2 regions of the Peribacillus sp. QJM3NY_7 genome follow, and region 1 is predicted to be linked to the other one. Evidence: a T-box and tRNA genes for the amino acid it is inferred to sense, from the RefSeq annotation. Region 1 holds a T-box; the other holds one or more tRNA genes.
What was found. The T-box of region 1 lies ahead of tyrS (tyrosine--tRNA ligase). A T-box ahead of a tRNA ligase gene usually reads a tRNA of that ligase, here a tRNA-Tyr.

Region 1 (11,329 bases):
GAATTACCCCATTTGAAGCATGTTTTCCTGGTGGGGGAAAATATAAAAGAAGAAGGAAAGTACCATCACTTCAATAAGAAATTAAAAGAAGCCGACAAAAAATTCGACATTGAATGGGTCGATCGGAATGACGGTCTGATTCTTCACTATACCTCCGGTTCCACAGGAAAACCTAAAGGGGTGCTTCATGTTCATAATGCGATGATCCAGCATTATCAAACGGCAAGATGGGTCCTTGATTTGCAGGATGAGGATGTGTATTGGTGCACAGCGGATCCTGGTTGGGTGACAGGGACGTCTTACGGGATTTTTGGACCTTGGCTGACAGGGACATCGAATGTCATTGTAGGCGGGCGTTTCAAGCCTGAATCCTGGTACAAGACCTTGGAGGACTTTGGTGTCACGGTATGGTATAGTGCACCGACTGCCTTCAGGATGCTGATGGGCGCGGGTGACGAGATCGTTAAGCGGTTCGATTTAAGCACTCTCCGCCATATTTTAAGTGTCGGTGAACCGTTGAACCCGGAAGTGGTGCGCTGGGGAATGAAGGTATTCAATCACCGGATCCATGATACATGGTGGATGACGGAGACCGGGGCTCAGGTCATCTGCAATTATCCTTGCCTGGAAATCAAACCGGGTTCGATGGGTAAACCGATTCCTGGCGTGAAAGCGGCAATAGTGGATGATCAAGGCAACGAGCTTCCGCCGCATAGAATGGGGAACCTTGCCATCAAGAAAGGCTGGCCTTCGATGATGAAGACCGTCTGGAAGAATGAAGCGAAATATGAATCTTACTTTATGCCAGGTGATTGGTATGTTTCCGGAGATTCCGCATACATGGATGAAGATGGTTATTTCTGGTTCCAGGGCCGTGTTGATGATGTCATCATGACGGCAGGGGAGAGGGTCGGACCTTTCGAAGTGGAAAGCAAGTTGGTCGAGCATCCAGCTGTAGCTGAAGCGGGGGTCATCGGTAAGCCGGATCCGGTTCGGGGGGAAATTATCAAAGCGTTTATCGCCCTTCGTGATGGATACGATGCGAACGATGAGTTGATTGAGGATATTCGTACATTTGTGAAGCATGGTTTAGCAGCACATGCAGCACCTCGTGAAATTGAGTTTAGGGATAAACTTCCTAAAACGAGAAGCGGTAAAATCATGCGCCGTGTCTTGAAAGCTTGGGAACTTGATTTGCCAACCGGTGATTTATCATCGATGGAGGATTGAGAAACTGAGTCATACTGATTATTGAAAATGAAAAAGGCATCCATTGTCACTTTCATGGATGCCTTTTTGGGAGATTATAAGGAAACAGGCTGTCGGGGTTACCCGACAGCCTGTTTTAGTTCAAGAGTGTCATTCTTCCTCATCTTCGGCTTTATCTGTTTCTTGCTCTTGATCATTGACTGTGCCTTGATCTTTGTCGTTCCCTTGAATTTCTTTATCTGTATTCTCTTTGTTTTGATCTTTGTCTTGAACTGGATCTTTTTCTTTATCCGTTTCCGTTTCTTTTTCTGGTTGTATATCTTTTTCCGGTTGTTTATCTGTATTTTTGTCTGGACCGTTCTCTTCTTTTGAGTCTGTTTTTTTAACTTCGTTAACTATTTTATCTTTTCCGCGATCATCTTTATTTTTCGTGGAATCCTCTTTGGAACTTGTCTTTTTAGCGCCGCTTTCAACATGTTGGGAAGGGGCTGATTCTTTACCGACAATGTCGACGGCCGTTACGTAATAAGATCCGCCAGAGCCGACTTTGTAAACAAGATTCTCCCCAGCATTGATGCTCGCCACTTTTTTGCCGTCTTTATAGACACGATAACCGACGACATCTCCTTCATGATGCAAGCCCCATGTAATCTTACCGTTGCTTATGGTTATGGAGAGGGGATCAGGCGCTTTGCCATTATCATTCAACTTCGCTTTCGTCCCGACGACACCAACTGATTTTTCGCTTCCAGGAATCACGGAACCCGGGTCATCCACATATTTCAATCCGATGTCTCCAAATGACTCCGGATTCAGCATGAACCCGCCACTTGTGAATTCGCCAGGTGTTTGCGGAAGGGCCGCGTAGCGTTTGCTGCCGACTGATACATATTGTCCATCTATGAAACTATTATCCGCCCTTGATGGAGCATATTTGGCGATGAATAAATCCGATTTGACAAGTCCTGCCTTTTGACACGAACTTGACGGAAGCAGTCCTGAAACGCCACAGAAGGAACGGCTGACGATCCCGCCCGGCATTTCAAAGCGCTTATCGGGGTCGACGAGTTTCGGTTCGACCTTGTATGCGGCATTGATCAAATCTGCCCAATAATACATATTACGTTTATTATATTCTAGACCATTATATGTTCCTTGCAAGGATTTAGGTGTGTCATAACCGAGCCATGTCCCGAACGATACATTCGGGTTGGTGGCGACGAACCAAGCGTCCTGATAGTTTTGTGAAGTCCCGGTTTTACCAGCCCAATCACTTGAGAAAGCAAGGCGGTTCCTGACCGAAGCGGCCGTCCCGCTGTTTACGACATCACGCATCATATCAAGCGTCAAGTAAGCGGCTTGTGGTGAAAAAACATTCACTGGTTTCGCTTTATGTTCATAGATGACCTCGCCATCTTTCGATACGATTTTATCAATCATATAGGCATCTATGAAGTCTCCTGAATTGGCAAATGTGCCGAACGCATTGACGTTTTCTTCAACGGTTACACCATTTGTCATCGCTCCTAGTGACATGGCAGGATTAGAGTAATCCCCTTCTGTTAAGGTTGAAAATCCCATTTTTTCCAAATAGGAAGCCGGCCTGTTGTTGATTATTTTCATGTAAAAGAGCGCTGCCGGGATATTATAGGAATTCTTCAGTGCCTCACGCGCTGTCGTTACTCCCGTATAGCTTCCGCCGCCATAGTTTCCTGGACGCCACATTTTTCCTGCTGGAATGGATATGGGTACGTTGGCCGATACGCTTCCAGGTGAGATCTTTCCTAACTCGATTCCCGGGCCATATACGAGCAGCGGCTTCATCGTTGATCCGTTCGATCGCAGTGATGCGGTTGCATGGTTCGTCTGTTCCCGCTTGAAATCACGGCCACCTACGAAACTGATGATTTTTCCTGTTTTATTTTCGATTAGAATGGCCCCGGCTTCAACGGGCTCACCCGCTTTATCGTATCCGTAATTCGGATAGTTTTTCGTTACTTCCTGCATTTTGTCATAAATCTTTTTATTGACTGTCGTATATACCTTATAGCCATTTTGCCGCAGCTTACGGTCGGCAAGTGCTAGATATTGAGCTTTTAAATCATCATTCTCTAAATCTTTCTCTTCATATCCATCTTCTTTTGCCAGACTGACAGAGAGGATTTTAATGGAGCGTTTTTCGATTTCATTGGTGAGCCATGGATATTTCTCGGATGGCATCTCCGTTTTACCGATAAAGTCTTTTGTTATGTCGTATGTTCTCGCTTTATCATATTCTTCTTTTGTTATGTATCCGTTACTATACATCCGCTTTAAAACGGTTTTCATCCGGTTGATGCCGGGTTCTTGATTTTCTTTCAGTTTTCCTTGCTGAGTATATGGTGTATAACCGAAAGGGCTTTGCGGCAATCCAGCAATAAAAGCGGATTGGGGCAGAGTCAGATCTTTGGCCTCCACGCCAAAAATACCTTCAGCAGCCGACTCGACTCCAGCGATGTTCCGACCGGAAGAATTTCGACCCAACGTGGAGACGTTTAGGTAGGTTTCCAAAATCTCTTCCTTTTCAAAGAACTTTTCGACCCGGAGCGCAAGAAGGATTTCTTTTGCCTTCCGGTCAAATGATACTTCGTTGGTCAGGATCTGGTTTTTAATGAGCTGCTGTGTTAATGTACTTCCTCCCGATTGGACGGTTGCATTCGAAAATTCCTGGTAAATCGCACGCAGGATGGCTTTCGGGACAACCCCGTCATGCTCATAAAAATACTCATCTTCTGTAGCGATGACTGCATTTTTAAGATGCTTGGAAACTTTATCGATGGACACTTCCTCACGCTCAAGGTCACTCTTAAGCTTGCCCAAGTATACTTCATCTGCAAAGTATACTTCAGAGGTCTCTTCATAATTGTAAATGTCTTTTTTCAAATCTTCTTTTGAGCGTACTGGCTCATCATTGACGAGGGCAGCGAAATAGCCGGCTCCGACGCCGCCGGCGAATGAGAATCCTAGGATCCCGACAATAATGAGGATCAGTGTTAAATTCCAAATGACTTGGTATGTAACCCGCGCGTTCTTATGTGTTTTTTCACTTTGGAAAAAACGGGTCAGCTGCTTCCAGACTGTTTGAAATCTATCTTTTTGATTATTATTCATCGTATCATACCCCCTGAAATCACATATATTATAGCATACAACCGGTAGGGGAAAGGGCATCTTTCTTATTTTTCTATAATCTGTAGGGTGAAGTTGACAAGGATTCTTATGTATGATAAAAGTTTATTAACAACAATAAAATGATTAAATGATCGCGATGATAGGACCCAGTAGTCAGACTATCCCTGTTTCAGAGAGCCGGTGGTTAGTGGAAATCGGTACAAATGGTATGATGAATTACTTCCTGGAGCATTTGCTGTGAAATGATTAGTAGCAGGAAACGGCTGACGACCGTTATTCGTCTTGAGCGGAGGGCGTATTATGTCCTCAAGTTGGGTGGTACCGCGAATTCATTCGTCCCTTCATATTTATGAAGGGGCGTTTTTGTGTGCTTTTTGCGGGTTTTTTCTAAGATGGAGGAGGAATATTTAATGGAATTGCTTAAGGACCTCGAGTGGAGAGGAATTATTTATCAACAAACGGATGAAGAAGGTTTTAAGAACCTTTTGGAAAAAGAGAAAATTTCTTTATACTGTGGTGTCGATCCAACTGCGGATAGCATGCACATCGGTCATCTCTTGCCATTCTTGACATTGCGCCGTTTCCAGCAGCACGGTCATCGTCCCCTTGTGCTGGTAGGCGGTGCGACAGGACTCATCGGTGATCCTAGCGGTAAAAAAGAGGAACGTCAGCTGCAAACGCTGGAAAAAGTGCTTTATAATGCAGACTGCATAAAAGGGCAGCTATCCCACATCTTTGAATTCGACGGTGAAAATGGTGCGGTCATGGTCAATAACTATGACTGGATAGGCAAAATCGATATGGTTACGTTCCTGCGTGATTACGGGAAATACATCGGCATTAACTACATGCTTGCAAAAGATACGGTTGCTTCCCGCTTGGATACGGGAATTTCCTTCACTGAATTTGCGTACACGATTTTACAAGGAATTGATTTCGGTCATTTATACAGCAATTACGACTGTAAATTGCAAATAGGCGGCAGTGATCAATGGGGCAACATTACGACCGGCCTTGAAATGATCAGGAAATCCAATGATGAGAATGCCAAAGCATTCGGTATGACGATCCCGCTCGTAACGAAAGCGGATGGAACGAAATTCGGTAAAACGGAAGGCGGAGCGATTTGGCTTGACCCTGAAAAAACGACTCCTTATGAATTTTACCAATTCTGGATCAATACAGCAGATGCAGATGTCGTGAAATACCTGAAATTCTTCACATTCCTATCTCGTGAAGTTATTGAAGAGTTAGAGCAATCCGTACAAAACGAACCGCATTTGCGTAAAGCGCAAAAAGCTTTAGGGGAAGAAATGACCCGTTTGATTCATGGTCAGGAAGCTCTTGACCAAGCAATCAAAATCTCTGCCGCACTATTCAGCGGTGAGGTGAAAAATTTAACTGCAGCGGAAATCAAATTGGGCTTTAAAGATGTCCCTAGCTTCGAACGTGAAAGCAAGGAAGATATCGGTTTGGTCGATTTAATCGTTGAAGCGAAAATTTCGCCATCAAAACGTCAAGCCCGTGAAGATATTCAGAACGGGGCAATCTCCATAAATGGGGAGAAAGTGACCGATCTGCATTATGTAGTGACGGAAGCTGCCAAGATTGAAGGGGAGTTCATCCTCGTTCGTCGCGGCAAGAAGAAATACACATTAGTGAAATGATTGTCCAAAGCCCGGCTGGATCTCAGCCGGGCTTTGGCATGCAAGGTGTTTAGGTGCAAAAAAAACCCCATCCAAGGATGGGGTTTTTGAAGTTATTAACGAGAGTAGAACTCAACGATAAGAGCTTCGTTAATTTCAGCAGGCAATTCAGAACGTTCTGGTAAACGAGTGAAAGTACCTTCTAATTTCTCAGCATCGAAAGTAAGGAAATCAGGAACGAAGTTAGTTGCTTCAACTGATTCTTTGATGATTGAGAAGTTGCGTGATTTTTCACGAACTGAGATTGTTTGTCCAAGAGACACTTTGTAAGATGGAATGTCTACGCGGCTTCCGTCTACAGTGATGTGACCGTGGTTAACAAGTTGACGTGCTTGACGACGTGTACGAGCTAAACCAAGACGGTAAACTAGGTTGTCAAGACGTGATTCAAGAAGAACCATGAAGTTTTCACCATGTACACCTTTAAGTTTGCCAGCGCGGTCGAACATTGTGCGGAATTGACGCTCAGTGATTCCGTACATGTGACGAAGTTTTTGTTTCTCTTGTAGTTGCATTCCGTATTCAGAAATTTTTCTACGTTGGTTAGGACCATGTTGTCCTGGAGCATAAGGGCGTTTTTCTAATTCTTTACCAGTACCTGTTAGGGAAATTCCTAAACGACGGGATAGTTTCCAGCTTGGGCCAGTATAACGAGCCATAGGATGACTCCTCCTTTAAATGTTTTTATTTTGGTAAAATAAAAACCGTGTGAATGTACGATCATGACCATTTTGTTTTCATGTACCTTCGCCCTAGCAGCAGAGGGTTACGAGATACACCTCTGGATTGAGGAACAAAATGAGAACATAAAGGCTATCACATAGGCTGCAATATTTTACACAAAGAGTATTGTATAATATTCTGCTCAATGAGTCAAGGACAGTTGTGATAATTATAGAATAGAGAATGGCGGCAGGAAAAATACAATTTTATCATGAGATAATGAATACAACAATTATGGATGGTTTCCGGGATTACTTGGAGGCCCTTGCCACGGGTGCCTTTGCATCATTTAAAAGTGAAATGTCAAAAGGGCCGGTGGGAAGTTATATATTGAGAAGGGTTCAGGAAAGGGTTTGTACCTGGGTATTGAAATGGAAAAGGGAGCAGGCATGGGTTGCCGCTCCCTTTAATTTTTATAGATGATTGGAAAGGATTTCAGCGAACTTCTCCAGTCCTTGCTGATCCATTTCGTCAAAACGGTCCGTTATCGGGCTGTCGATATCGAGGACACCAAGCAATTTGCCATCCTTCATGAGCGGGATGACAATTTCAGATCTTGATGCCGCATCGCAGGCGATATGTCCAGGGAATTGGTGGACATCCTCAATGCGCAGGGTTTTTTCAGTTGCCGCTGAGGTCCCGCATACGCCCTTGCCCATTGGAATGCGGACACAGGCCGGAAGCCCCTGGAAGGGTCCCAGTATTAATTGGTCTTCTTCATATAAATAAAAGCCAACCCAGTTAATCTCATCGAGAAACTGATTAAGTAAAGCTGCCGCATTGCTTAAATTGGCTATCCTGTTCGTTTCATCTTCGATTAAGGCAAGTAGTTGTTTTTGGACCAGTTCATAGTTTTTTTCTTTTTTTCCTTGATACATTTCGACATTAAACAAAAGCGTTCACCTGTCTTCCTCATATTTTTACAGCACTTTCTAATCATGATGCTCCATTGTTGGGAAATTGTCGAGAACTTACTAAAGGATTCAGGCTCTTTCGTGAAGAAGTAGTCCATAAGACTTGTCTCAAAGAAAGCGAGGGATTGCCTGAATGAATCGCCAGACGCCAACGAAACAAGCCATTGTGGATGCTGCATTGCATCTATTTCATTTAAAAGGCTATCATGCTACATCCATACGGGATATTGCGAATAAAGCGAAAGTGAACGCTGCCAATATTGCCTACTATTTCAAGAATAAGCAGGGGTTGCTGGAATTCTGTTTCACTTCCTATTTAGAAGAATATATCCTGGTCCTTGAGACGAACATGACGCTGCTTGAACTTAAAGGCCCGCAGCATTGCTTGATGAACCTTGTAAAGGATATCCTCTCTTTCCAGAGGGAAAACTTCCTTGCTGCAAGGTTCATATATGGGGAATCTTCACTCGATTCCAATTTAAACCGTGAAATTCATTCGACTTATTTTACAAAGGAAAAGTCTTATTTTCAATATATATTGGAACAGGGAATCAAGAGCAGGAGTTTCCAGCAGGTCTCCGTTCCCATGTATATGCTTCAGTTGAAGGGATTATTGACGGCTCCTGTCCTGCATACCCATTATGCGATGGATGTGCTTCATGTATTCCCGCAGGAAGCGTATTACACGAATATTTATGCCAATGAAGTCGGGCGTTTTCTGCAAGATACTCTTTTCATTGCCGAAGACCTGCAGCCGCTGTTAGCTGGCCGGGGCTGAGGTGTAAACATGAGTTACCCATTATACCCTGCAATCAGTGCCTGATGGCCCTGACCCAAATCTTTAGCCTGATGGGCATCGGAACCATAAATGAGCGGAATGCCGAGTTCTAAAGCACGCTTTGCAAATCGTTCAGGAGGGTAGGGTTCACCGCATAGCGGCTTTACAAGCCCAGCTCCATTATAATCCAGTTCATACCTTTGATCCTTGATCATTTCGAGAACCTTGTAAACCCGCTCGTCAAAACTTGCTGCCGGCGGATATCGATGCTGGAATTTATGGACAAGCGTAATGTGCCCGATCCGTTTTGGTTTATAAATGCCTAAATCAGTTTCTATTGATTTTTCCAGTGTATCGTAATATTTGGCATAAACCGATTCCACTGAACCTAGTTCATTGGCAATCTCAGCGAACCCATTTTCGCTGAAATCGATGCAATGCCAGCTGTTTTGATGCTTGATGAAGTGAACGGAAAGTATACTATCATCAAGGAATTCTCCGATTTCGTCGAGGAATTCTTTTGTTTCTTTTTCATACCCCTCTATAAAGTCAACCTCCAGACCTGTTTTGATCAGGATTTTGTCTTTATGGCGTTCTTTCAGTACGCGGAGCTCTTGAAAGTAATCCAGGAGCAGGGCAGCGTCCATCCCGCTGTCTTTTTCAGGCGTAGGATCTTGAAAATTTCGTGGCAATGGAGCATGTTCCGTAAATGTGATTTCCTTCAATCCTAGCTCGATTCCCCGCGTAATATATTCATCGAATTTATCCGTAGAGCCGTGAGGGCAAAACGGAGTGTGTACATGACCGTCAGCTTTCATGGTCCTTCCCTCCCAAAAAACAGGTATTTGTAGCAATTTTCTACAAAAAAATCATTTTTCTCGTCAAAAATTATTGCTAACATGGTATCATAAAAGCATTAAATTTAACATTTTTACAATTCATATATAAATAGCAAGACTGTAAGGACTAGAACAGGGGGCTTACCATGGATTACATAATTGGGGTAATTGTATTAATTTTGATTTTCATCATTTGGGGTTATTTTTTCAAAAAGAGATATTTTAAAGAAATCGATCGACTGGAATCCTGGAAAATAAGCATCACGCACCGCCCCGTGCTGGAAGAGCTTTCTAAAGTCAAACAATTGAACATGACAGGTGAAACAGAGGAAATGTTCGAAAACTGGCGCATTGAATGGGATGCCATCATTACGGATCATATGCCCGAAGTCGAAGAGCTTTTATTCGATGCCGAGGAATTCGTCGATAAATACCGTTTCAGCCGATCAAAAGAGATACAGCGCAAAATTACAGTCAAGCTGAATGAAATAGAGGAAATGATCAAAAAGATCCTATACGAACTGAATGAACTCGTAGGCAGTGAGGAAAAGAATCGATTGGAAATTGAGGATATCAAAGATTCCTACCGTCAATTGAAGAAATCCCTGCTTGCACACAGGCATAATTATGGGAAAGCGGCTGATAAGCTGGAAAGCTCCTTGGATGAAGTGTTGCAGATCCTTCAGAAATATGAAGAAGAGACCGTGAACGGCAATTATTTGAATGCGAGGGAGCTTGTTCTCACCATTAAGGACAAATTGGCGGTTCTGTCAGTTAAAATGGAAATGCTCCCAAAATTATTGGTTGATAGCCAATCCGAGCTGCATTCCCAGCTTAATGAATTGAAGGATGGTTATGAGGAGATGTCGGGACAGGGGTACCTGTTGAGCCATATCCAATTCGAGCAGGAGATATCACGGCTTGAGGAAGAACTGGATCTATATAAAACACAATTGGAAAATGCCGAAACGGAAGCAGTGGAAAAAGGCATTAAAGAAATGCGCGAAAGCATCGAGGTTCTTTATGACCTTTTGGAAAAAGAAGTACTTTCAAAACAGTATATCTTGAAAAATGATGAAATTCTCAGGAAAACGATTAGTGACCTTGAATATGAAAACGATAAACTTAAAGTTGAAACCATACATGTTCAACACACGTATCATCTGACGGAAAATGAGCTCGATGCCCAACGGAAAATGGAAAAGCAGATTGCCCAGATTTCAAAACGCCATCAATTGCTCGTCTTGAAAATGGAGGATAATGTGATGGCAAGCTCGCTTATCAGCGAAGAGATGCAGGGGCTTGCAGTACAGTTGAAGGAATTACAGGAAAATCAGAAAGACTTTACCGTTAAATTACAGGCTTTACGAAAAGATGAAATGGATGCCAGGGATTCACTGGCAGAATTGAAGCGCAAAATGGTCGATACTGGACGTTTAATTTCAAAAAGCAATATTCCAGGTCTTCCAGAAGAGTATAAAGTGGTGCTTCAGGATGCCAAAGAAAGCATGGATGACGTTCAGGGTAAACTTGAAGAAAAGCCGCTTGAGATGGCCGCTGTTTATATTTATTTGGAAAAAGCGGTTCAACAGGTGGATAAGGTCCACGAAAAAGCCCAAGAATTGATCGAGCATATGTATTTGGCCGAAAAGGTGATCCAATTCGGAAATCGTTACCGAAGCAGCCACGATATGGTAGCCGAGAGCCTAAGGGAAGCCGAAGCGAAATTCCGAAGCTATGAATATCAAGCCGCATTGGAAACGGCAGCCACTGCCATAGAAAAGGTCGACCCAGGCAGTTTACAAAAAATCGGTGCGAACATAGAAGAAGTCCTTTCCTGAAAACCCGCCATGGCGGGTTTTTTTCTTTTTGTAGATTAGGAGGGAAGTTAAATCATTCTCTGGAATAAAAAGAAGCGGGTATCCTATCATTCTTGGATCAGTGTTTTACATTCTCTTTCAAATTCAATTATGTTAATATTAGAAGTTG
Region 2 (11,329 bases), 1.7 Mb from region 1:
GAGGACCGGGATGGACGCACCGCTGGTGTACCAGTTGTCTTGCCAAAGGCATAGCTGGGTAGCTACGTGCGGACGGGATAAGTGCTGAAAGCATCTAAGCATGAAGCCCCCCTCAAGATGAGATTTCCCATGGCGCAAGCTAGTAAGATCCCTGAAAGATGATCAGGTTGATAGGTCAGAGGTGGAAGCATGGTGACATGTGGAGCTGACTGATACTAATAGATCGAGGACTTAACCAACGCTTTTTAAAAAATGAAATACCTTCTTATTATCTAGTTTTGAAGGAACAACGTTCCTTTTATGTTTGGTGGCGATAGCGAAGAGGTCACACCCGTTCCCATTCCGAACACGGCAGTTAAGCTCTTCAGCGCCGATGGTAGTTGGGGGTTTCCCCCTGTGAGAGTAGGACGCCGCCAAGCTGTTCATTTAAATCTTTAATGGGTTTTAGGAAACATTATATTATTCCGCAGTAGCTCAGTGGTAGAGCATTCGGCTGTTAACCGAACGGTCGTAGGTTCGAGTCCTACCTGCGGAGCCATATGCTTCCATAGCTCAGTAGGTAGAGCACTTCCATGGTAAGGAAGAGGTCAGCGGTTCGAATCCGCTTGGGAGCTTCCCAATCTATCTATGAACAAAAAAACAGTTCGGCCCGTTGGTCAAGCGGTTAAGACACCGCCCTTTCACGGCGGTAACACGGGTTCGAATCCCGTACGGGTCACCATTTTAAATCATTAATCCGGAGGATTAGCTCAGCTGGGAGAGCATCTGCCTTACAAGCAGAGGGTCGGCGGTTCGATCCCGTCATCCTCCACCATTTTATTCTTTACTTGCCGGTGTAGCTCAACTGGTAGAGCAACTGACTTGTAATCAGTAGGTTGGGGGTTCAAGTCCTCTTGCCGGCACCATTTACAACCATATATTGCGGAGGGGTAGCGAAGTGGCTAAACGCGGCGGACTGTAAATCCGCTCCTTCGGGTTCGGCAGTTCGAATCTGCCCCCCTCCACCATTTTAATAAAATCCTGTGGATCAGTTATATATTCTCTGTATTGGGGAAATATATGATTACCACCTTTTTATTTTGTTGTACATTAATCATTCATATCATATATTGGGCTATAGCCAAGCGGTAAGGCAACGGATTTTGATTCCGTCATGCGAAGGTTCGATCCCTTCTAGCCCAGCCATTTGCGGAAGTAGTTCAGTGGTAGAATACAACCTTGCCAAGGTTGGGGTCGCGGGTTCGAATCCCGTCTTCCGCTTAATATATTTTAAATTCCTTAGGGGCCTTAGCTCAGCTGGGAGAGCGCCTGCCTTGCACGCAGGAGGTCAGCGGTTCGATCCCGCTAGGCTCCACCATCAACTACATACACCAAAACTTACGTCTTAAGCCAAAAATGGTTTAAGACTTTTTTTTGTTTAAGGCATAGTTGGGTAAACTAATCCCCAGAAAGATATTTTTTCACAAAAAACATATGTTATCGGAAAACGTGCATCTTTATACATGGAAATGTCGAGTTGAACCAATTGGCATATACGATATAAAATGGTGGAAAGGGGGAATTGTATGTCTATTCAGAAAATTTCCGTCATCGGATTGCCCATGGACCTTGGTCAAGCAAGGCGAGGGGTGGATATGGGACCTAGTGCCATCCGCTGCGCAGAGATTGTCGAGCGTCTTGAAAAGTTGAATATAGAAGTAGAGGATTTAGGGGATATAATTGTAGGGCGTCCTGAAAATGCAGATGAGCCCGGGACAAATTTAAAAAACTTACAGCTTGTAGCAAAAGGTAATACCCAGTTAGCTACAAGAGTTGATGAAATAATAGAAGAAGGTTCCTTTCCGCTTGTATTGGGAGGAGACCATTCAATAGCGATAGGCACACTGGCAGGAGTCGCAAAGCACTATGAGAATCTAGGTGTGATTTGGTACGATGCACATGGCGATTTAAATACGGAAGATACTTCACCATCAGGAAATATACACGGGATGCCCTTGGCTGTCAGTATTGGGATTGGCCATCCGGACCTGATCAATATACATGGTTTTGCTCCAAAAGTGAAACCGAAAAACATCGTAATCATTGGAGCGAGGTCATTGGATGAAGGGGAAAAGGAACTTATCCGTGAGAAAGGGATTAAAGTATTCACGATGCATGAGATCGACCGGTTGGGAATGACACGGGTCATGGAAGAATGCATTGATTATTTAAGGGAAAGAACGGATGGCGTCCACCTTTCACTGGATTTGGATGGAGTGGACCCAGCAGATGCACCCGGAGTCGGGACCCCGGTGATTGGTGGTATAAGTTATCGGGAAAGTCATTTGGCCATGGAAATGCTTGCGGAATCCAACTTGATTACATCCGCTGAATTCGTTGAAGTGAATCCCATTTTAGATGAGCGAAATAAAACGGCAATCGTTGCCGTGGCCTTACTGGGTTCGCTATTTGGTGAAAAATTATTATAACTAATAATTAAAAGAAACAGTAACCGGCTTGTAATGGGTTACTGTTTTTTATATGCTAGAAGACGTAGGTTTATTTACCAGGGTGTATGTAACAGAAACATATCTATAGATAAATGGTTGCAATTTTCTATCCATGCTCACTTGAGAGCACGTCTGTCCATGAGATTTTCATTTTTAGTTAAATGGATGTATTGAATGATTAAAGAATCCAGTTTGCTGCTAACTTCAATAACTTCATTATCCACCATGGAAGAACGGGAAGCCAAAAACATCATTTTCTGTCTGCATTGTTCAATATGGTCTAAAATTTGTTCAGTACTCATATAGAGAATCACTCCTTTGAATTTTACAATTTCTTACTATATAGCCCTGTTTTTTTTTTCTTAAACATAAAATGTAAAACTTTGTTAAAATTAATGTATTAAATTTTTGAAACCTTTCAGCTTACGATTCGTAGTAATCGTATAGCCGCATGAGCGGGGGTAATACCGGAAAATGGATGCACTCATTAAAGAGAGAATTAATCAAGTATTAAAAGGAGACCATAATGCCTTTGGTGAAATTGTCGAAATTTACAAGGACAAAGTTTTCCAAATATGTTTCAGGATGCTCGGAAACAGGCAAGAAGCAGAAGATTTGGCTCAAGAGGCCTTTGTAAGGGCCTACGTGAACATTCGAAGTTTCAATATAACAATGAAATTTTCTACATGGTTATATCGGATTGCGACCAATCTTTGTATTGACCGGCTTCGCAAGAAAAAACCGGACTACTATCTGGATGCAGAGGTGGCAGGAACAGAGGGATTGAATATGTATTCCCAAATTGCATCGGATATGGCGAAACCCGAGGAAGAGGTTGAATCATTAGAACTGCAGGAAACCATTCAAGTGGAAATAATGAAATTGCCCGAGAAATACCGATCGGTAATCGTATTGAAGTATATTGAAGAGTTATCTCTAAAGGAAATCAGTGAGATACTCGATTTGCCGGTCGGTACGGTTAAGACGAGGATACATCGCGGTCGCGAAGCCTTGCGTAAACAACTACGCCATTTATAAAAAGAAGGTGAGAAAAATGAACTGCCATGAGGAAATCATTGAATATATGCATGATTATTTAGATGAGGACATCAAACCGGAGCATAAAGAAGTTTTACGGGAGCACTTGCATGACTGTGCTGAATGCCGGGATTACTTTCATGAAATGAAAAAGGCGGTCGCTCTTGTACAAAGCACTTCCCATATAAAGGCCCCGGATGATTTTACAGCGAAGGTTATGGCTCAATTGCCAAAGGAAACGAAAACAACAGGTGCCAAACGTTGGTTCAAAAGCCATCCTTTCATGACAGCGGCAGCGATGTTCATCATATTGATGACAGGATCTGTTTTTTCCACTTATAATCAGGACGAACATTTTTCAGTTTCAAAGCAGCCTAACTTAGTGGTCGAAGGTGAAACGGTTATTGTGCCTGAGGGTGAGACAATCAAGGGAAATGTGGTAGTTCAAAATGGTAATATTCAAATAGATGGTGAAGTAGAGGGAGATGTGACAGTCATAAATGGGCATAAGTATATGTCTAAAGCAGGTAATGTGACCGGAAGCATCTATGTTATTGACCAAGCTTTTGAGTGGATGTGGTATAAAGTGAAGGACACTGCAACCTCGTTGGTTCCTGCCAAAGAGGAGAAAAAGGAATAAGGAATAGAAGCTGGGCAGGGGCATCGTTTTTGATTTACGATGACTTCGCCCAGCTTTATTTTTTAAAGGAAGGGGAACCGTTTTTAATGGTTCTTTTTTCCTGTGTAAATTTCTCACACTAGTTTTTAGATGAATCATTTAAAAAATGGTATACTATTAAGGTTATTGTAAATAAAGATTGTTATTGGTATTTGGAGTAATACTGACTGGAGGAAACAACATGTCTTTAACCAATTTGACTGTTTGGGACTATGTAGTAAATTTCATTGATATTCTCCTTGTATGGTTTGTGATATATAAATTGTTAACTATTATTCGAGGCACGAAGGCTATTCAGCTGCTAAAAGGAATTTTTGTAATTGTCATTGTAAAAAGCTTAAGCAACCTGTTTGGTTTCAATACACTCGGATGGTTAATGGCACAAGTCATGAATTGGGGAGTATTGGCAATTCTCGTCATTTTTCAACCTGAACTGAGAAGGGCACTTGAACAATTAGGACGCGGGAAGCTCTTTGCAAGGGGCACCGTTCCAGAAGAGAATCAGCAAGAGCGTTTAGTCGAGGAAATCCTAAAGGCGTCCACCTATATGGCAAAAAGGCGGATTGGTGCCTTGATTACGATAGAAAAAGGTACGGAGCTGGGAGATTATGTTGAAACGGGGATACCCCTGAAATCCTATATTTCTTCAGAACTGCTCATTAATATCTTCATCCCTAATACGCCGCTCCATGATGGTGCAGTTATTTTACAAAATAACCAGGTGGCAGCTGCCGCTTGCTATTTGCCATTATCAGAGAGTCCATTCATATCAAAGGAACTTGGCACACGGCATAGGGCAGCCATAGGCATGAGTGAAGTTACGGATAGTCTGACGATTGTCGTATCAGAAGAAACGGGAGGAATATCCGTCACTAAAAACGGGGAACTTTACCGGGATTTGAATCAAGAATCATTTAGGGCCATGCTTACAAGTGAACTGGTAGTGGAAAATATCAAATCAACTTCCTCAAGCATCTTTAACTGGAGGGGGAAAAAGAATGGATAAATTCACCAATAGCGCTTGGTTTATGAGAATCGTAGCTTTTGCCTTGGCAGCACTTTTGTTCATTTCCATTAACTTTGAGATGGAGTCGGATAAAAAATCCCTTGGTTTATCGACTGCCCCTGAAATCAGTACGGAGACCATCGAAAATGTACCGGTTGAAGTGTACTATGACCGTGAGAATCTAGTGGTGAGCGGGGTGCCTGAAACAGTTGATGTTACTCTAAAGGGAGCAAAAAGCCTATTGATTAATGCGAAAAACCAAAGGGATTTTAAAGTGTATGTTGACCTTTCTGATCCTGCAATCTCAATGGGGGACAGAACTGTCACATTTAAAATAAGTGATTTGAATGAAAAGTTAGTGGCGACGATCGATCCGGAATATGCGGAAGTCAACGTTCAGGAACGGGTGACGAAGGAATTCTCCGTTGAGGCCGAGTATAACAGCTCTTTACTTGAAGAGGGGTATACAGCTGGTCAGCCAACAGTCAGCCCGAAAACTGTTAAAATAACGGGTGCTAAAGATGCAATTGAACAAATTTCCTATGTAAAGGCAAACCTTGAAATAAGTAAGGGACTTAACGAAACGGTGAACAGCAAGGCAACCGTTAAAGCCTTGGACAGGGATTTGAATAAGCTGGATGTGACGATTGAGCCATCTTCTGTTGCCGTTTCCTTAAAAGTGAGCATTCCTTCCAAGACGGTGTCGATAGCACCGAAGCAAACCGGCAAGGCAAAGGATGGAATCAGGATCACGAGTATAAGTGTCGATCCAAAAGAGGTCACCTTATTTGGTTCGGAAACGAGCCTGGAGAAAATAGATGAAATAAATCTTCCTGTAAATATCTCGAAAATTGATGGTGATACAGAACTGGAACTCGATCTTAATAAACCGGATAGTGTACAAAAAATGTCCTTGGGTAAGGCGCAGGTCAAGATTCGTACAGAAAAAGTTGATGTAGATGAAGAGAATGCAGAGCCAGTCGTGGAAGAGGAAGAACCAGAAACCGAACAAAAACAAGAAGAACAAGTAGTCGAAGAAAAACCAGAACCAGAAGAAGAAGATGAACCGGCTGCCATTGAGTCCAAAACTTTCAATAATATACAAATAGTTCCTGTGGGCATACGGGATGACCAAGATGCCGAATTGGAATCCGATGTAACCAGCATCACTTTGCTTGGTGAGGCGGATGATTTGAAGAAAATAACTAAAGACGACATTAATCTTACAGTAGATGTGAGTAATTTAGATGAAGGTACGCATGATGTGGATCTGGCGGTAACAGTGCCTGAGGGAGTGGAATGGGAACTGGATTCTAAAACGGTTTCGGTCACCATCACTCAAAAAGAAGAAGAGACATGACCTTCCTTTAACATCATCATTAATTTCAGTAACGATTCGAAGAAGGAGCGATAAAGATGGGTAAATATTTTGGAACAGACGGAGTAAGGGGTATAGCGAATAGCGAGTTAACACCGGAGTTGGCATTTAAACTAGGCCGTTTTGGTGGCTACGTTCTTACTAGAAATACAGAAAAACCCAAAGTGCTTATAGGGCGCGATACTCGTATTTCAGGTGAAATGCTGGAAGGTGCGCTTGTTGCAGGTCTTTTATCCATTGGGGCTGAAGTGATGCGCCTGGGTGTCATTTCGACACCGGGAGTAGCCTATTTAACAAAGGCCTTAAGTGCTGAAGCAGGTGTCATGATCTCCGCTTCGCATAATCCGGTAGCGGATAATGGCATTAAATTCTTTGGACCGGATGGATTTAAGTTATCCGATGATCAAGAAGCGGAAATTGAAGCACTATTAGATAAGGAAAAGGATGAGCTTCCACGCCCGGTTGGCGGAGATTTAGGCCATTTGAACGATTATTTCGAAGGAGGGCAAAAGTATCTCCAGTATTTGAAACAATCAGTGGATGAAGATTTTACAGGCATTCATGTTGCTCTTGATTGTGCACATGGGGCTACATCTGCCTTGGCCATGCATTTGTTTGCAGATCTTGATGCAGACATCTCTACAATGGGGGCATCGCCCAATGGCTTGAACATTAATGATAAGGTAGGTTCCACCCACCCTGAGGCACTTGCTGAATTCTTAAAAGAAAAAGGTGCGGATGTTGGGCTTGCATTTGATGGCGACGGAGACCGCGTCATTGCAATAGATGAAAAAGGAAATATAGTGGACGGCGACCAAATCATGTATATCTGTGCGAAATACTTGAAAGATAATAACCGTTTGAAACAGGGAACAGTGGTTTCTACGATCATGAGCAACCTTGGTTTTTATAAGGGTCTTGAAGAGCATGGTATACAAAGCGCCCAGACGGCAGTGGGGGATCGCTATGTGGTCGAGGAGATGCGTAAAGGCGGCTATAACCTTGGCGGAGAGCAATCCGGACATATCATCTTCCTGGACTATAACACGACAGGAGATGGCTTATTGACGGGCTTGCAGCTTGTGAACATCATGAGCGACACCCAAAAAACCTTATCCGAGCTCGCTGGCGAGATGAAGAAATATCCACAAACGCTGATCAATGTCAGAGTTACCGATAAACACGCTGTAACAGATAATGAAAAGGTACAGGAAGTCATCAAGGCAGTCGAAGGGGAAATGAACGGAAACGGCCGCATTTTGGTGAGACCATCCGGTACTGAACCTCTAGTCCGTGTTATGGCTGAAGCACCGACAGCTGAGGAATGCACTAATTATGTAGAGCGCATCGTCGCAGTTGTAAGAGCGGAAATGGGAATGAACGAATAACTAATCCTATGCATAAAAGGAACGAAATTTCCTTTTATGCATATTTTTATAAAGAAGTCTTTTTTGTTGGTAAGGTAATTAAGAATTGACCTATGTCCCTTGTTTAAGGTATGATTATCCTGATTTACAACTCACTTTCTAAAAATGGTTGTTTTAAAAAGGAGGGTAGGCAAGGAGAGAATGGATTCACAAAAGCGCCTGAACTAAGTCTGGACGAGAAATGACTTAGTTGACGAGGAGGAGGTTTATCGAATGATCGGCGGATACCTCCCGGCTGAAGTGCACAGCCGCAATAATTCCAATCTTAAAACAGTAGGGCAACTTACTGCACAAAGGGTCGGAAATGCACAATGGGAAAAAGTGCTTTAGGGCATTTCCTTTATAAAAATATATATCAGAGATGAGGGGGCAGGGATGCCCCCGTGCATTCCTGTTCCCTCAAATCGGTTGGAGGAACAGAAATTATGTGTGGAATTGTTGGATATATTGGACTTAACGATGCAAAGGAAATTTTATTAAAAGGTCTTGAAAAACTTGAATACCGCGGTTATGACTCTTCAGGGATTGCTGTGAGAAATGAAGCAGGAGTGACAATCTTTAAGGAAAAGGGAAGAATAGCGGACTTACGAGCAGCCGTGGATGAAAATACTATGGCGCATACCGGAATAGGACATACGCGCTGGGCTACACATGGTGTGCCAAGCCGTGAAAATGCCCATCCTCACCAAAGTAATTCAGGTCGATTGACTTTAGTTCATAATGGTGTCATTGAAAACTATGCGATTCTAAAACGTGAATATTTGAAGGATGTTGCCTTTAAAAGTGAAACGGATACGGAAGTCATCGTTCAACTCATAGAGAAGTTCGTGAACGAGGGTATGGAAGTGGAAGAGGCGTTCCGTCAAACACTCACTCTATTAGAGGGTTCATATGCCATTGCCCTATTGGATGCTGAAAATGATGAAACCATCTTAGTCGCCAAAAATAAAAGCCCGCTGCTGATCGGTGTCGGAAAAGACTTTAACGTTGTGGCTTCGGATGCAATGGCGATGCTGCAAGTCACAGATCAATTCCTTGAACTGATGGATAAGGAAATGGTTATCGTGACAAATGAAAAGGTAACGATCAAGAACCTTTCCAACGAAGAAGTCATGCGTGCTCCTTACACGGCTGAACTGGATGCAAGTGATATTGAAAAAGGTACGTATCCTCACTATATGCTCAAGGAAGTCGACGAGCAGCCAGCCGTAATACGTAAAATCATTCAAGCATACCAAAATGAAGAAGGTAAACTTGCAATCGACTATAACATTACTGAAGCCGTAAGTGAGGCTGACCGTATTTATATCATCGCTTGCGGAACCAGCTATCATGCAGGGTTGATTGGTAAGCAATTCATCGAAAAAATGACTGAAATTCCGGTTGAGGTCCATGTGGCATCGGAATTCACTTACAATATGCCGTTATTATCGAAAAAACCGCTATTCATCTTCATTTCACAAAGTGGTGAAACTGCAGATAGCCGTGCCGTGTTAGTGTCCATCAAAGCGCTTGGTCATAAAGCCCTGACCATCACGAACGTACCTGGCTCTACATTGTCACGTGAAGCGGATTATACGCTCTTGCTGCATGCTGGTCCTGAAATTGCCGTAGCCTCTACAAAGGCCTACACAGCCCAAGTGGCAGTCTTATCCATCTTGGCGAATGTAACTGGCCAATTCCGTAACATGGAGTACGGTTTCGACCTTGTAAAAGAGCTTGGAATCGTTGCGACGGCTATGGAAGCACTATGTGATTCGAAAGAAGAGATGGAAGACATCGCCCGTGAATATTTGTCCGTTACGAGAAACTGCTTCTTTATCGGCCGTTCCCTTGACTACTATGTTGTACTTGAAGGGGCACTTAAGCTGAAGGAGATTTCTTACATCCAGGCGGAAGGCTTTGCTGGCGGAGAGCTTAAACATGGAACGATTGCCTTGATTGAAGAAGGTACACCTGTCATAGCCCTTGCTACTCAAGCAGGCGTCAACTTAAGCATCCGTGGTAATGTGAAGGAAGTGGTTGCCCGTGGCGCCAACCCTTGCATCATTTCCATGAAGGGTCTGGAAGAAGAGGATGACCGTTTCGTCATCCCGGAAGTGAATGAACTATTAACACCCCTTATCTCTGTTATCCCGCTGCAGCTCATTGCCTACTACGCAGCCTTGCACCGCGAATGTGACGTGGATAAACCGCGTAATCTCGCGAAAAGTGTAACGGTTGAGTAAGTTGGAATGAATGCAATGTAGATTATAAAAAGTTGCGAAGCTTTACCCCTTTGGCTATGATTAGCCAAAGGGGTATTTCTTATGTTTAAAACAACGAGAACCTCTCAAGTTGACAAGTTGATTAGAAGACCGAGGTAATATGAATCGGTGTGCAGTGTAATGCAATCTATCAAATCCATCAGTAGGTAGTCATGGCATCCATTAGAGGAATGTAATGATATTCCTATGGTGCATGTTGAAAGAGACGCATATTGGCATTAAATTTAGGTAATGTTGAAAATGAAGTCTTCATAAAATTTTTTTATTTAGGAGAGAATAGCATGGAAGTCTTTGCAGAATTTTTAGCGAATATTGATAACCCGCAACATAGGGAACGAACGGAAGAAGTCCTGGCTTGGGTAACTAAGAAATTTCCAAATCTAATGCCGAAGATTGCGTGGAATCAGCCTATGTTTACCGATCATGACACATATATTATTGGCTTTAGCGTAGCCAAACATCATTTGGCTGTTGCTCCTGAAAAGGCAGGGATCGATCACTTCTCTGATGAAATCGTGCAGGCTGGCTATGATCATACCAAGCAGTTAGTACGTGTCAAGTGGGACAGTCCGGTTAATTACTCATTACTTGAGAAAATGATAGAGTATAATATTTTTGATAAAGCAGACTGTTCAACTTTTTGGCGGAAATAAAAAAATGATTATTAAGGGGTGAAACTTTATACTAAACAATAATGGTATGTAATATTGAAAATATCCCTTTAGATAATATTCTCTATAGGGATATTTTTATGTCTAAAAAGAATGTCTACGGGAGAGAAATGAATTAAAGATAACCACGCATTTGAACAGTTGTGGACTAGAACAATGGGTGAAAAAGCTTTATTAAGTCAAAAGAGAAATTATTCGTCTAAAGGGTTTATAGAAGGAGCGTGCGTTGAAAAAATGTTCAAAACACGCTCCTAATAGATAAATTAACATTTTAATAAACAAGTTTTTTCATTTCTATTCCATTATAGCACCTGATTTTTGAAGATATGTCCTACAACGGGAACAGTGCAGATTAATAGCCATGCTTGAATATT

Region 2: it encodes a tRNA-Tyr, which carries the amino acid that the T-box ahead of tyrS (tyrosine--tRNA ligase) is inferred to sense. The anticodon was not compared.

What each region holds. Positions count from the first base shown of each region.
Region 1 covers NZ_CM149663.1:4,038,284-4,049,612, reverse strand. The annotation lists gene acsA (acetate--CoA ligase) at 1-1,230, shown strand, start outside; gene AC0VX1_RS19355 (transglycosylase domain-containing protein) at 1,360-4,359, opposite strand; T-box leader at 4,508-4,724, shown strand; gene tyrS (tyrosine--tRNA ligase) at 4,791-6,047, shown strand; gene rpsD (30S ribosomal protein S4) at 6,143-6,745, opposite strand; gene AC0VX1_RS19340 (GAF domain-containing protein) at 7,223-7,702, opposite strand; gene refZ (forespore capture DNA-binding protein RefZ) at 7,857-8,501, shown strand; gene hisJ (histidinol-phosphatase HisJ) at 8,516-9,319, opposite strand; gene ezrA (septation ring formation regulator EzrA) at 9,487-11,181, shown strand.
Region 2 covers NZ_CM149663.1:167,658-178,986, forward strand. The annotation lists rRNA gene AC0VX1_RS00930 (23S ribosomal RNA) at 1-239, shown strand, start outside; rRNA gene rrf (5S ribosomal RNA) at 304-419, shown strand; tRNA gene AC0VX1_RS00940 (tRNA-Asn) at 464-538, shown strand; tRNA gene AC0VX1_RS00945 (tRNA-Thr) at 542-614, shown strand; tRNA gene AC0VX1_RS00950 (tRNA-Glu) at 647-721, shown strand; tRNA gene AC0VX1_RS00955 (tRNA-Val) at 739-814, shown strand; tRNA gene AC0VX1_RS00960 (tRNA-Thr) at 830-905, shown strand; tRNA gene AC0VX1_RS00965 (tRNA-Tyr) at 924-1,007, shown strand; tRNA gene AC0VX1_RS00970 (tRNA-Gln) at 1,111-1,185, shown strand; tRNA gene AC0VX1_RS00975 (tRNA-Gly) at 1,189-1,260, shown strand; tRNA gene AC0VX1_RS00980 (tRNA-Ala) at 1,282-1,357, shown strand; gene rocF (arginase) at 1,566-2,468, shown strand; gene AC0VX1_RS00990 (aspartyl-phosphate phosphatase Spo0E family protein) at 2,606-2,791, opposite strand; gene sigW (RNA polymerase sigma factor SigW) at 2,964-3,527, shown strand; gene AC0VX1_RS01000 (anti-sigma factor family protein) at 3,544-4,167, shown strand; gene cdaA (diadenylate cyclase CdaA) at 4,388-5,212, shown strand; gene AC0VX1_RS01010 (CdaR family protein) at 5,205-6,572, shown strand; gene glmM (phosphoglucosamine mutase) at 6,629-7,978, shown strand; gene glmS (glutamine--fructose-6-phosphate transaminase (isomerizing)) at 8,443-10,245, shown strand; gene AC0VX1_RS01025 (iron chaperone) at 10,566-10,937, shown strand.